One region of the Marinilactibacillus sp. XAAS-LB27 genome, then DNA from elsewhere that is predicted to be linked to it. Evidence: predicted binding sites of a transcription regulator. Region 1 holds the regulator's gene; each other region holds the start of a gene.
The links. Region 1 encodes LexA, which represses DNA repair genes until DNA is damaged. Its sites were predicted from a motif close to CNAACANNTGTTNG; they were not measured.

Region 1 (4,271 bases):
GGAGAGCATCAAGAATGGGTTCCAACGTTCTACCATAGGCAGTGACGGAATACTCCACCCTAGGGGGAACTTCTGGAAAAACTTCTCTGGTTATAATCAGTTGAGATTCCAATTCACGTAATTGCTTAGTTAACATTTTTTGTGTGATTTCCGGAATGGCTCTCTTAATTTCGCTGAAACGCATTGGACTGGTATGCATTAAATTCAATAAAATAACAGGGGTCCATTTACCAAATAAGATGTCTAAAGGTTCATTTACTTTGCAATGTTCTGGTTCTAGATCAGATATCATCTGTACACCTCCATTAGTATATTAAGTATACTATAGCACTATAAAGTACCTACTTCAATAGATAAAGAATCATGTTATAATTAACTTACTAATTATAAGAGGAATGATACATTTATGATCAACAATCGAATTTTACCAAAAATTGATGAAAGTAAAGGGCTTGAGTTTGGCTTATACACACTTGGAGACCATTTACCAAATCCACATACTGGAAAAAGAATTTCTGCTCAACAAAGAATCAAAGAGATTATAGAGACGGCTGTACTAGCTGATGAAGCTGGGATAGATATTTTTCAACTTGGGGAATCTCACCAAGATCATTTTGTATCGCAAGCACATATGATCATTTTATCGGCTATAGCACAAGCTACAAATCAGATCAAAATATCATCAGGATCAACAATTATCAGTACGTCTGATCCGGTCCGTGTTTTTGAAGATGCCGCAACAATCGATCTATTATCTAATGGTCGTATGGAAATCGTAGCGGGTCGTGCTTCAAGAGTAGGCTTATACGATTTGCTAGGATATGATCTTAGAGACTATGAAGCGTTATTTGAAGAAAAGTTTAACTTATTACTAGGAATCAATGAAAATGAAAGGTTGAGTTGGAAAGGGGAATACCGTGCACCTCTAAATGATGCACACGTTATACCTAGACCAGATAACGACCAGAATGGTCTACCAATATGGAGAGCAGTGGGAGGCTCTTATGCTTCTGCACAAAAAGCGGGATTAATGGGTGTTCCAATGTATCAAGCGCACTTGGGAGGACCGGCATCTGAATTCAAGAAACCGATTGATCTTTACAGAGAAACAGCTGCCGAAGCTGGGTACGATATTAAAACATTACCAGTAGCAACAGCAGGCTTCTTTTATGCTAGTACGAATAAAATGGACGCCTTCCGAGAATACTATCCTCACGTTAATGAAGGAATGAAAAAAACAAATGGACAAGGATTTCCTAAGCAAGCATTTGCTCACGGACAAGACTACAGAAGTGTCATCAATGTAGGAGACCCAGAATTAATTATTGAAAAAATACTTTATCAGCATGAATTATTCGGAAATCAACGCTACATTGCCCAACTGGATTTTGGTGGTGTTACTATGGATGATATTAAGAAAAATATTGACATTATTGGTGAGAAAATCTTACCAGCGATTAGAAAGCACACTAAAAAATAAGGAGTAGATTAGATGAATATCGTCGTATTAGCAGGTTCAAACGTCGGGGAGAAGTCTTCTATAGTGGCTAATAAAGTCATGGCTGAACTTGAAGTAAAGTATGGCGGAGATCATATGTATTCGCTATTGGATTTAAAAGATTATGAGATGCAATTTAGTGATGGAAGAAATTATCTTGATTATACTGGGGATAATAAACTGATCACAGAAACCATTATGGCAGCAGATATCCTTATTATCGCGACACCGATATTCCAAGCATCCATACCTGCTGTATTGAAAAACGTCTTTGATTTACTACCACAAAGCGCTTTACAAAATAAAGTTTCGGCAATCATTGCAACAGCAGGGTCAAATAGACATTATTTAATACCTGAGCAGCAACTTAAGCCTATCCTCAGCTATATGAAATCTAATATTGTACCAAATTATGTTTTCTTGTTGGATACAGACTATACAGCTGGAAAAATTAATAATGACGATATTCATTTCAGACTTGAAAAACTCATTGAGGATACAGTTATACTTGCAACCGCCTATAAAGGAATTTGGGGAGCACAAGAAGAAGCATACGGATTCTAAAAAAAGGCAGCCATGACTATGAAGTGTTTTACCTTCACAGCATGACTGCCTTTTCGTTTTAACCTATTCTAGTAGATATGTGATCTGTATAAAGAAACAACTTTACCTAAGATAGAGACATCAGATAATATAATCGGATCCATCGTATCATTTTCTGGTTGAAGGCGAATATAACCTTGTTCTTTATAGAATCTTTTGCACGTTGCTTCTTCATCATCAGTCATTGCAATAACGACGTCACCATTTTGAGCGGATTCTTGTTTTCTGACGATGACTTGGTCACCATCAAAAATTCCAGCATTAATCATACTGTTACCACGAATGGTCAACATGAAAAGATTACCTTTATCAATTTCTAAGTCATTAGGAATTGGAAAATAATCCGTTGCTTCTTCAACGGCTAAGATAGGTTCTCCGGCGGTAACAACACCTAATAATGGAATATGATTTTCAAATTCATCAATTCCAATTTTAATCAAACCTTCTTTAGTGAATTCAATTGCTCTTGGTTTTGAAGGATCTCTCAAGATAAAGCCATTCTTTTCTAGTCTAGCTAAATGGCCATGCACAGTAGAAGTGGAAGATAATTCAGTGGCAGATCCAATTTCTCGAACAGTAGGTGGATATCCTCTTTTGTTTACTTGTTCATGAATATAACGTAAAATTTCGATTTGTTTTTCGCCTTTACGGCCTCTAGTAGTCATATTGTAACACCTCATCCCTTCAAATTGTCGTTTAAATTAAGTATAATAATAGTCTAGTGTATGATTCAGTGAATAAGAGTTCACAATGTTCGTAAACTTTAGTAAAATTATATCATATACCGAACATCTAATCAAACGAATGTTCGAAATAAGCTTGGATTTCCCTAGGAAATTAGATTCTTAAGCACATTTGTATTACAATGGTTGTTCGCAATAGGATGCACTAAAAGAAAAAGTATAGGCTAGAAAGCCTAATAGGAGGATATAAAATGTTAGCAAAAGACCAATTAGATAGAATTAATGAGTTAGTTAGAAAACAAAGAAGCGAAGGTTTGACACAGGAAGAAGTAACTGAGCAGAAAGATCTTAGAGAAAAATACATTAAAGCTTTTAGATCTGGTATGAGAAATCATATAGAAGGAATGAAAATTGTAGATCCAGATGGTCAAGACGTTACCCCAGAAAAACTTAAAGGGATTCAAAAAGATAAAGGAATCCATAATAGAGACTAATCTCCTTCCAAATAAAGACGTACGGACAAATTTACGAATGTTCTATGAAAGCGTTGAATAAAACTAATATAAATAGTACAATGATTAGGAGCGTTACCACTTTTAGCAATAGGAAGGAATGAGTTACTTGTTTGATAAAACTGATCAAATGGCTGTAGATACAATTCGAACTCTTAGTATTGACGGCGTTCAAAAAGCAAATTCTGGACACCCTGGATTACCAATGGGTGCTGCACCAATGGCTTACACACTATGGACACGTCACTTGAATGTTAATCCGAAAAATTCGAAATGGTTCGATCGCGATCGCTTTGTTTTGTCTGCTGGACACGGATCAATGTTACTTTATAGCTTATTGCATTTAGCAGGTTATGATGTAACAGTTGATGATTTGAAGAATTTCCGTCAGCTAGATAGTCGTACACCAGGACACCCTGAAGTACACTATACTGACGGTGTTGAAGCAACGACTGGTCCTTTAGGACAAGGCGTAGCGAATGCAGTAGGTATGGCTATGGCAGAAGCGCACTTGGCTTCAACCTATAATCAGGGAGACCACAACATCGTTGATCACTACACATATGCACTATGTGGAGATGGTGATTTAATGGAAGGCGTATCTCAAGAAGCGGCTTCTCTAGCAGGACACCTTAAATTAGGTAAAATGATCATGCTTTATGATTCCAACGACATTTCTTTGGATGGGCCTACTTCAAAAGCTTTCACCGAAAACGTTGGGAAACGTTTTGAAGCTTATGGTTGGGAACATATTCTTGTTGAAGATGGTAACGATTTGGACGCTATTGATAAAGCCATTACGGCTGCAAAAGAATCAACTGATAAACCAACTTTAATTGAAGTTAAAACTGTTATCGGCTTTGGTGCTCCTAATGCAGGAACACACACTGTTCACGGCGCTCCTCTTGGGGCCGAAGGTGTAACAGCTGCTAAAAAAGCGTATGGATGGGAAGGCGAAGACTTCTTTGTACCAGA
Region 2 (4,271 bases), 170 kb from region 1:
TTCCGTTCCAGCTGCGTAATCTTCTACTAGTACCGAAGCATCTTCACTAAATGCAATATCAATGGCTTCTTCAAAGTCTTCTATACTCGGAGAATGCTTAAAGACCGTAATGCCTAATCCGTAATTAGTCGACTTAGGTTTAACAACTATAGAACGATTCTCAAATTTATAAAAATCGTCAAGCGCATCTTTTTTAGTTTGGTATTCTTCTCCACCAGGTACTTTGAATCCTTTGCTTTTAAGAATTTTTTTCGTAACCGTTTTGTTTTCCATGATCCAGTGTGAAATATAGGTATCCTTAGCGGTCATGTTTCCGTTTTTCACATACTCTTCGTGTCCTTTGTGAGACAACTTCAAAAATTGGTCGACTTCATCCAGAACTTCTAATCGAATACCTTTTTGTAGTGTATCGAAAATCAATAATTGAGAAGACATCTCCATCGTCTCAAAACCACTAAGAAGATAGGGTTTTTCATTCGCTTCTTTTTTATAGCCTTGTCCAAGAGTTTTCCCAATTTCAAGATATCGGTCCACTGATTTTATTTGACTGGTCAGTTTAGCAGCAAGTGTCTTCTCTGGATAGTTGAACTGCTCTACAGCCGTATCCACTACTTCATGATACACCGCATCTAAATCCAGTTCTTCTGCCATTTGCTTCATAATTTCTAAAAGCTCAAGACCTTCTTCATGGTACTTTGTTTGGCTAAATGGATTTTCCACAGAAACTTCTTCGTTCTTACGAGTTCCTTCTTGAATCATAGCCGAATCTTTGGAATCTTCCATCCAAATCATGAGCACAAAAAACAGATGAATAAACGTTGCTTGTTCCTTCGTCAATCCAAGAGCACTATAAGGATTGATATCAAATGGTCTGAACTCAACATACTCAATACCGGTCTCGATCATACGACCAATTTTCTTGGATTTACCTCTTAGTCGAGCCGCTCCGTAAAATTCTCGTTCTTCACTAAGCGTGCCTTTTGCAACCATATCTTCAACATCTTGCACGTAGTGCTGTAATTCGTCATAACGAACAACGATATCGTTCGTGTTGTGATAGCCGTGCTGACTATTGCGGATAGAACGAATTGGATCCTTTAAAATAGATTCTTTTTTATCTATTTCAAAAAATGATTCATGTGCAAATGGTGCAGCACCGAATAGATAGGTCAATATCCATTGATGACTTAAGAAATTACGCGCCAGTTTAAGATGAATTTCATCCTTAACTTCTTTAGCTGTTCTGTACGTTTCTTGTTTTTCGAATATAGCTTGGATAAAATCATCCGAAAATGCAAAATTATAGTGGATACCACTGATCAATTGCTTTTTCTTTCCATATTTTTTTGCGAGTTTTTCTCTGTAAGCTACTTCACTTTGATCACTAACTCTTACAATTGGGATCTGCTCTGTGTCGGGTAAAACAGCTGGCATACTAAACGGCCAAACGTATTCACTGTGACTAATGGAGCGTTGGGTAACATCATTTAATGCTTGCATCCACTTGAACGCTTCATCGAGAGATGCCATAGGTGGTGTTACAACTTCCAGCTGTGCTTCGCTGAAATCAGTTTGAATATAGGGATGGTACGAACGGTCCCCAAAAACTGCAGGATGGTCTTCTAGCGAAAGTCGCTGCTCTTCATCCACACGAATGCCTTCTTTTTCAATACCAAAAGATCCTTGCATTACACTTTTATTTAATCGATTATTGCTGATTATTCCTTTAATATCCATCATATCATGCCCTCATCTATTCCCTTTTTGGAACTAATTCACTATACATAGTATCACAAAGTAGTACGTCTAAACAGTATAAGATTGCGATAAATATTTTCTCTATACACAAACGGACGTTCACTAAAATTAGAGATTCTATTTTTCTCGTGTTATACTACTTATAATGAAATCGAAAGGAGCTGTTAGTTTGAGTCAGCCATTAGCTTATCGTATGCGACCCACTTCTATAGATATGATTGTTGGACAAGAACATCTTGTAGGAAAAGAAAAAATTATCTGGCGTATGGTTGAAGCTAAACGCTTATCTTCCATGATTTTATATGGACCACCAGGAATTGGAAAAACTAGTATTGCAAGTGCCATTGCGGGATCAACTCAGTATGCTTTTAGAATGCTCAATGCAGCAACTGATTCAAAAAAAGATTTACAAATTGTTGCTGAAGAAGCAAAAATGAGTGGAACGGTTATTTTATTATTAGATGAGGTTCATCGGTTAGATAAACCAAAACAGGATTTCCTCTTACCTCACCTTGAAAGTGGTCGTATCATCTTGATCGGTGCTACAACAGAAAATCCATATATTTCTATTCATCCGGCTATTAGAAGCCGATCCCAAATATTTGAATTACAACCACTATCCGAAGAACAAATCAAATCGGCACTAAACAGAGCTTTAACTGATAAGGAAAGCGGTCTAGGCAAGCTGTCACTTGTTGTAGATGAGCAGGCTCTAACGCATTTTGCTAGAGCAACGAACGGAGACCTTAGAAGTGCTCTGAATGCTCTTGAACTGGCTGCTGAGTCGACTCCCGTAGATGATGAAGACATCATCCGAGTTACATTAGCGATAGCCGAAGAATGTTTGCAAAGAAAAGTGCTCACCCATGATAAAGATGGTGATGCACACTATGATGTTATTTCAGCTTTCCAAAAATCCATCCGAGGTAGTGATGTTCATGCCGCCTTACATTATATGGCACGACTGGTTGAAGCTGGGGAGCTTCAAATTATCTGTAGAAGACTAATGGTTATTGCCTACGAAGATATCGGTCTCTCAAATCCTGCCGGCGCTGCTCGAGCTGTAACAGCCGTTCAATCTGCAGAAAAATTAGGGTTCCCCGAAGCAAGAATTCCGTTAGCAAATGCAGTCATTGAATTAGCACTTTCTCCAAAATCAAATTCTGCTATATCTGCAATCGATCAAGCACTTTCAGACGTAAGGCAAGGAAAAAGTGGACACGTGCCTAATCATTTAAAAGATAGTCATTATAGCGGAGCAAAGGAGCTTGATCGAGGAGTCACTTATAAATACCCACATGCCTATCCTGATTCATGGGTAGAACAACAATATTTACCTGATTCGCTAAATGGAGCCCTGTACTATGTCCCCAATTCAAAAAGTAAATTTGAGGAAGCATTGTCAAAACAATACAACAAGTTCAATTCATAAACTTAATCAAACGAACAAACGATTACACTGAATTATTTTGCTTATATTGTTTTAAGTACACAATTCAACTGATTGACAAAGTTAGGATTCGATGCTATTATAAGAGTAAGATTTCTGAGGTGTACGCGTTGTCGGCTACTGTGTTGACCGAACATATTCTTTAAAACCTGGGATTCTGAAGGAAGAATTCATGTCATGCCTTATCACTTGGTAGTCAGATATTTTTCCGGTGAAGCCCACCTGCTATATTGCGGGTTCAACCAAACACGACAATCTACCGGCACCATCGGATTTCTTATACTTAGCAATTGAACCACTTTAGGAAACTAAAGTGGTTTTTTTATACCCTTCTTTTGCAAAAAGGTTAAACTATTATCATAATCTCTATTTTTTCTTGTATACTATAGATATACAATTACAGAAAACTTGAATACAAAGGAGAGGAATCCCTATGTTACAAGAATACAATAAAATACTCGTTGCTGTTGATGGTTCTCAGGCGGCAGAAAAAGCTTTCAAAAAAGCCGTTGCTGTGGCCGAACGAAATCGTGCTGCTCTAGTTTTAGCTCATGTTATAGATACACGTGCTTATCAGTCTTTTTCTACTTTTGATGGATCCATTGCTGATAATGCCAGAGAAGAAGCGCAGAACACTTTAGAACAGTACAAAGCTGAAGCTGAAAAAGACGGCGTTTCTAATGTGAAAATTGTACTTGAATATGGTTCTCCAAAAGTAATGGTTGCTAAACAAATTCCTGAGTCTAACGATGTCGATTTGATTATGCTAGGTGCTACAGGACTAAATGCTGTTGAGCGAATATTTGTGGGTTCCGTTTCTGAATATGTCATTCGACACGCAGATTGTGATGTACTGGTCGTTCGAACAGATGTGAAAAATAACTTAATTAAATAACAACATGCAAAAAAGCACATTGCCCTTCCTCATAAAGGCAATGTGCTTTTATTTAGTTGTTATCTAAGTTTTTCAACGTCACGAGCAATCATGACTTCTTCATCAGTTGGAACAAGTAAGACTTTAACTTTAGAATCTTCAGTAGAGATAAAGCGCTCGTCTCCACGA
Region 3 (4,271 bases), on a different contig from region 1:
TTTCTTCAATCTTTTTGAGCAAACCTTCCGCATTTTTTATCGCCGTACTGATGGGAATTTCCACTTTTTTTATTTGATCGAATCGCTCTTTCTTAGCAATACCCACTTCAACTGCCAGTATCAAAATATCTGCTTGATCGATATCTGTCTGTGTTAATTCATTTTCTATTCCCGTTGCACCCTGAGTCTCGACTTTTATCTGATGACCTTGTTTAACTGCAGCATTTTCCAAAGCTTTTTTAGCCATAAACGTATGCGCAACACCCGTAGCACAAGCCGTAACCGCAATGATATTCAAGATAATTCCTCCCTATCTTCCTTTTTCAAAAATCGTTTCTATTAAGCATCTCATTTCTTTTTCTTCCTGAATCGTTTTAACCTGTTTTTTTATTTCATCATCCATTAGATGATAGGCTAGTGTCGATAACAAGGATAAATGTCTATTATCCGTATCCTCTTTAGGAACCAATATGATAAACAAATGATCCACTTTTTGATCATCTAACGCATCCCATTGGGTCGCTTCTTCTAAACGAACGACTATTAAAGCTGGTTTTTTTAGATTCTTTACCTTTCCATGAGGAATGGCGAAACCATCGCCAAAGCCCGTTGTACCTAATGCTTCTCTTTCTTGGATACTGGATAGTAGTTCTTGAGGATCACTTTTCTCTCTTATTTGACTAGAAATCCACATAGATAGATTCTTCAGTACAGTTTCTTTATCTGTGTGTTTCTGAGTAGAGAACCTTAGATTAATCCATATATCTAATCCCTGTTCATCCTTCTGATCCATTTGCACTACCTCATCTCCGTTTTAAACTCTGATTATTTTTAGTATACCAGTCTATCCTTTAGTATGAAAAGGTTTACTTTTTTATACTAAAAAATCCCTACTAATCTAAGAGAGTTAAATCAACTTAGATTAGTAGGGATTTTATGACGTTAATACTCCGGTATCTGATCTTCCGGATAATAAGTTAGTGAAGAAAATTTATTGTACTCTTTAATAAATAAGAGTTTGGCCGTCCCACGTGCTCCAGAACGGTTTTTTTCCAGAATAATTTCGACGACATTATCTTCAGCTGACTCGTCTTCATCTTCCTCATCTTCATTACGGTAGTAATCTTCTCGGTATAAAAAGGCAACGATATCGGCATCTTGCTCAATCGATCCTGACTCTCTCAAATCACTTAAAATTGGTCGTTTGTCTTGTCTTTGCTCTACACTACGAGAAAGCTGTGACAAGGCAACAACAGGAACCGATAACTCTTTAGCTAATTTCTTTAACTGTCTAGAGATATCCGATACTTCCTGCTGACGACTTTCTTTACCCGAACCTTCAATCAGTTGAAGATAATCAATTACGATCAATCCCAAACTACCTCGCTCTTGCTTCAAGCGACGGCACTTCGCTCTGATTTCTGCTGTACGGATTCCTGGTGTATCATCAATATAAATATTTGCCTTAGAAAGACTGCCCATTGCAACAAACAGCTTAGTGAACTCTTCTTCAGTCAGCTTCCCTGTTCTTAAATTCGAAGCATTTATGGTGCCTTCCGCGCATAACATACGGTTAACTAGTTGCTCCGCACCCATCTCTAAACTAAAAATCGCAACGGTTTCGTCTGTTTTCGTCCCGATATTTTGTGCTACATTTAAAGCAAATGCTGTTTTACCTACACCCGGTCTCGCTGCTAGTATAATCAGCTCATCTTCATGTAATCCAGCAGTCATCTGGTCTAATGCTTTATATCCAGTAGAAATCCCTGTGATTTCTTCATCATTTTGAAATAGTTCATCAATATTATTGATCGTTTCTCTTAGAACTGTCTCGATATTGACAAATCCACTACGACTTCTCTTTTCGGACACTTCAAGTATCTTTCTTTCCGCATCATCTAGAAGGTTGGGAAGATCGCTTGCTTCGTCATATCCTCTTGAGGCAATTTCTGTTGCTGTCTGGATCAACCGACGTAGTATAGAGCGCTCTTCGACAATCTTGGAGTAATACTCTACGTTTGCAGCTGTAGGCACTGTAGTCGCTATATCAGCCAAATAAGGTGTCCCACCAATATCTTCAAGCTGATTTCTTGATTCCAGCATATCCGCAATCGTTACAACATCTAATGCTTCGTTCCGCTCACTCAAATCAATCATCGTCTGAAAAATCAGTTGGTGTCCACGACGATAGAAATCTGTCGATTCAATGTATTCCATCGCCGGAATCAATGCTTCAGGGTTTAGTAAAATAGATCCCAGTACAGATTGCTCGGCTTCAATATTTTGTGGTGGTAAACGATCGCCTAATGGTTCCATAGCCAATGTGTATTCTTCCTTTCGCACCTTATAGGTCACAAATTCATTCTTAATTGTACAATATCTCATTCTAAAAGTATATAAGGGAACAATTGTTTACGATTCTTATTACTTTATTTTATCGTCCTTTAAAAGCAGAGAAAAGGGAGAAGCTTCTAGAGCCTCTCCCTTTTACTGATTAGTCTATTGCTGTTACACGAACCGTCAATTCTGCAGTTACTTCTTTGTGCAACTTCACTTCTACGTTTTGAGATCCTACTGCTCTCATTGGTATTGGTTGATTCAGTTTACGTTTATCAACTTTAATACCGAGTTGTTTTTCTAGCTCTTTAGCAATCTGTTTAGTTGTAACAGATCCGAACAGTCGGCCATCTTCTGCCGCTTTTTCATGAAGTTCGATTGAATTGTCTTCTATTTTTTTCTTATCTTGTTTGGCTGCTTCTAAAATCTCATTTTCTTCACGCTTCATAGCATTTTTCTTAGCAGATAGTTCTTTTACTGCTGAGTTTGTTGCTTCTTTTGCCAATCCTTTTTTCAATAAAAAGTTATTAGCGTATCCGTCTGATACATTTTTGATTTCGCCTTTTTTTCCTGTACCTTTGACATCTTTCAATAAAACTACTTCCATAGTTAAACGCTCCTCTTATTTAAATTAGTCAAATGCTGTTTTGATTTGTGCGATTAATTCTTCTCTAACTTCTTGTACAGATTTCCCATCAATCTGAGTAGCTGCATTGGACAAGTGTCCGCCTCCACCCATTTTTTCCATGATGATCTGTACATTGATCTTACCTAGACTTCTTGCACTGATCCCAACCATATCATCTGAACGTTTTGTAATGACAAAGGCTGCTTCAACACCTGACATACTCAACATCGTATCCGCAGTTTGTGCTGATGTAACGGGCGGATAAATCTGCTGGTCTTTGCCATGAGCAACTGCGACACCTTCATGAACAAACTCAATGGTTTCAATTAATTTACTACGTCTCAGATAAGTTTCTGGATCTTCTTTCAATAATCTTTGGATCATTGTAGAATTCGCGCCGACGGACTGCAAATAGCTGGCTGCATCAAACGTCCTTGAACCGGTACGTAAGCTAAAGTTATTCGTGTCTACAATAATACCACCTAGCATGGCTGTCGCTTCAATACGGTTGATTGGTTCCCCATCCGACGATACATATTCGAATAACTCTGTAATCAGCTCAGCAGTTGAAGAAGCGTATGGTTCAATATAAACAAGTAATGGATTTTCGGTAAACTCTTCTCCACGTCTATGATGATCGATAACGATATTTTTCTTCGTTTTCTTGAGCAAGTTTGGTGCAATAGATAGCAATGGTTTATGATGGTCTACTAAAACAACTAAATCATTTTCTGTAATGATATTTTGAGCTTCGGCAGGAGAAATGATATTCTGATTCACTTGATTTTGTTTCTCAATTTCATTCATCAGCTTACCTACGTCATTACTTAAGTCATCCTGATCAATAACGACCCAGCATTTCTTTTTAAGCATCATAGAAATACGGGCTATACCTAGTGAAGATCCGATAGCATCCATATCCGGGTTCTTATGACCCATGACGAACACTTGATCGCTTCCTTTGATTAATTCTTGCATAGCTTGACTGATCATTCTCGAACGCACTCTTGTACGTTTTTCCATTGGATTCGTTTTACCACCGTAGTACCTAGGTTCTTGATCAACCTCTTTAACGATGGCCTGATCTCCACCACGGCCCAGTGCTAAGTCCAAATTGCTTTGTGCCAGTTCAGCAAGCTTATCAAAGTCATCATCTCCGTAAGCAATACCGATACTAATTGTAAGCGGTAAATTTCGTTTTGACGTTCTATCTCTAATATTGTCTATGATATTAAATTTCTCATTTTCAATTCTTTTTAACTCACTTCTGTTTAATAAAAGAAAGTATTTATCCTCAGAAGTCTTT

Region 2: a site for LexA is predicted at 1,847-1,860, ahead of VXN63_RS03425 (replication-associated recombination protein A). Genes of this name have one in related genera too.
Region 3: a site for LexA is predicted at 2,402-2,415, ahead of dnaB (replicative DNA helicase). Genes of this name have one in related genera too.

What each region holds. Positions count from the first base shown of each region.
Region 1 covers NZ_JAYXKP010000001.1:547,728-551,998, reverse strand. The annotation lists gene VXN63_RS02670 (winged helix-turn-helix transcriptional regulator) at 1-292, opposite strand, end outside; gene VXN63_RS02665 (LLM class flavin-dependent oxidoreductase) at 407-1,480, shown strand; gene VXN63_RS02660 (NADPH-dependent FMN reductase) at 1,493-2,062, shown strand; gene lexA (transcriptional repressor LexA) at 2,131-2,766, opposite strand; gene VXN63_RS02650 (DUF896 domain-containing protein) at 3,036-3,278, shown strand; gene tkt (transketolase) at 3,406-4,271, shown strand, end outside.
Region 2 covers NZ_JAYXKP010000001.1:714,809-719,079, forward strand. The annotation lists gene gshAB (bifunctional glutamate--cysteine ligase GshA/glutathione synthetase GshB) at 1-1,740, opposite strand, end outside; gene VXN63_RS03425 (replication-associated recombination protein A) at 1,928-3,190, shown strand; RNA gene ssrS (6S RNA) at 3,299-3,487, shown strand; gene VXN63_RS03435 (universal stress protein) at 3,642-4,103, shown strand; gene VXN63_RS03440 (acetate/propionate family kinase) at 4,163-4,271, opposite strand, start outside.
Region 3 covers NZ_JAYXKP010000007.1:38,588-42,858, reverse strand. The annotation lists gene VXN63_RS09430 (PTS fructose transporter subunit IIB) at 1-298, opposite strand, end outside; gene VXN63_RS09425 (PTS sugar transporter subunit IIA) at 311-793, opposite strand; gene dnaB (replicative DNA helicase) at 943-2,316, opposite strand; gene rplI (50S ribosomal protein L9) at 2,495-2,944, opposite strand; gene VXN63_RS09410 (DHH family phosphoesterase) at 2,969-4,271, opposite strand, start outside.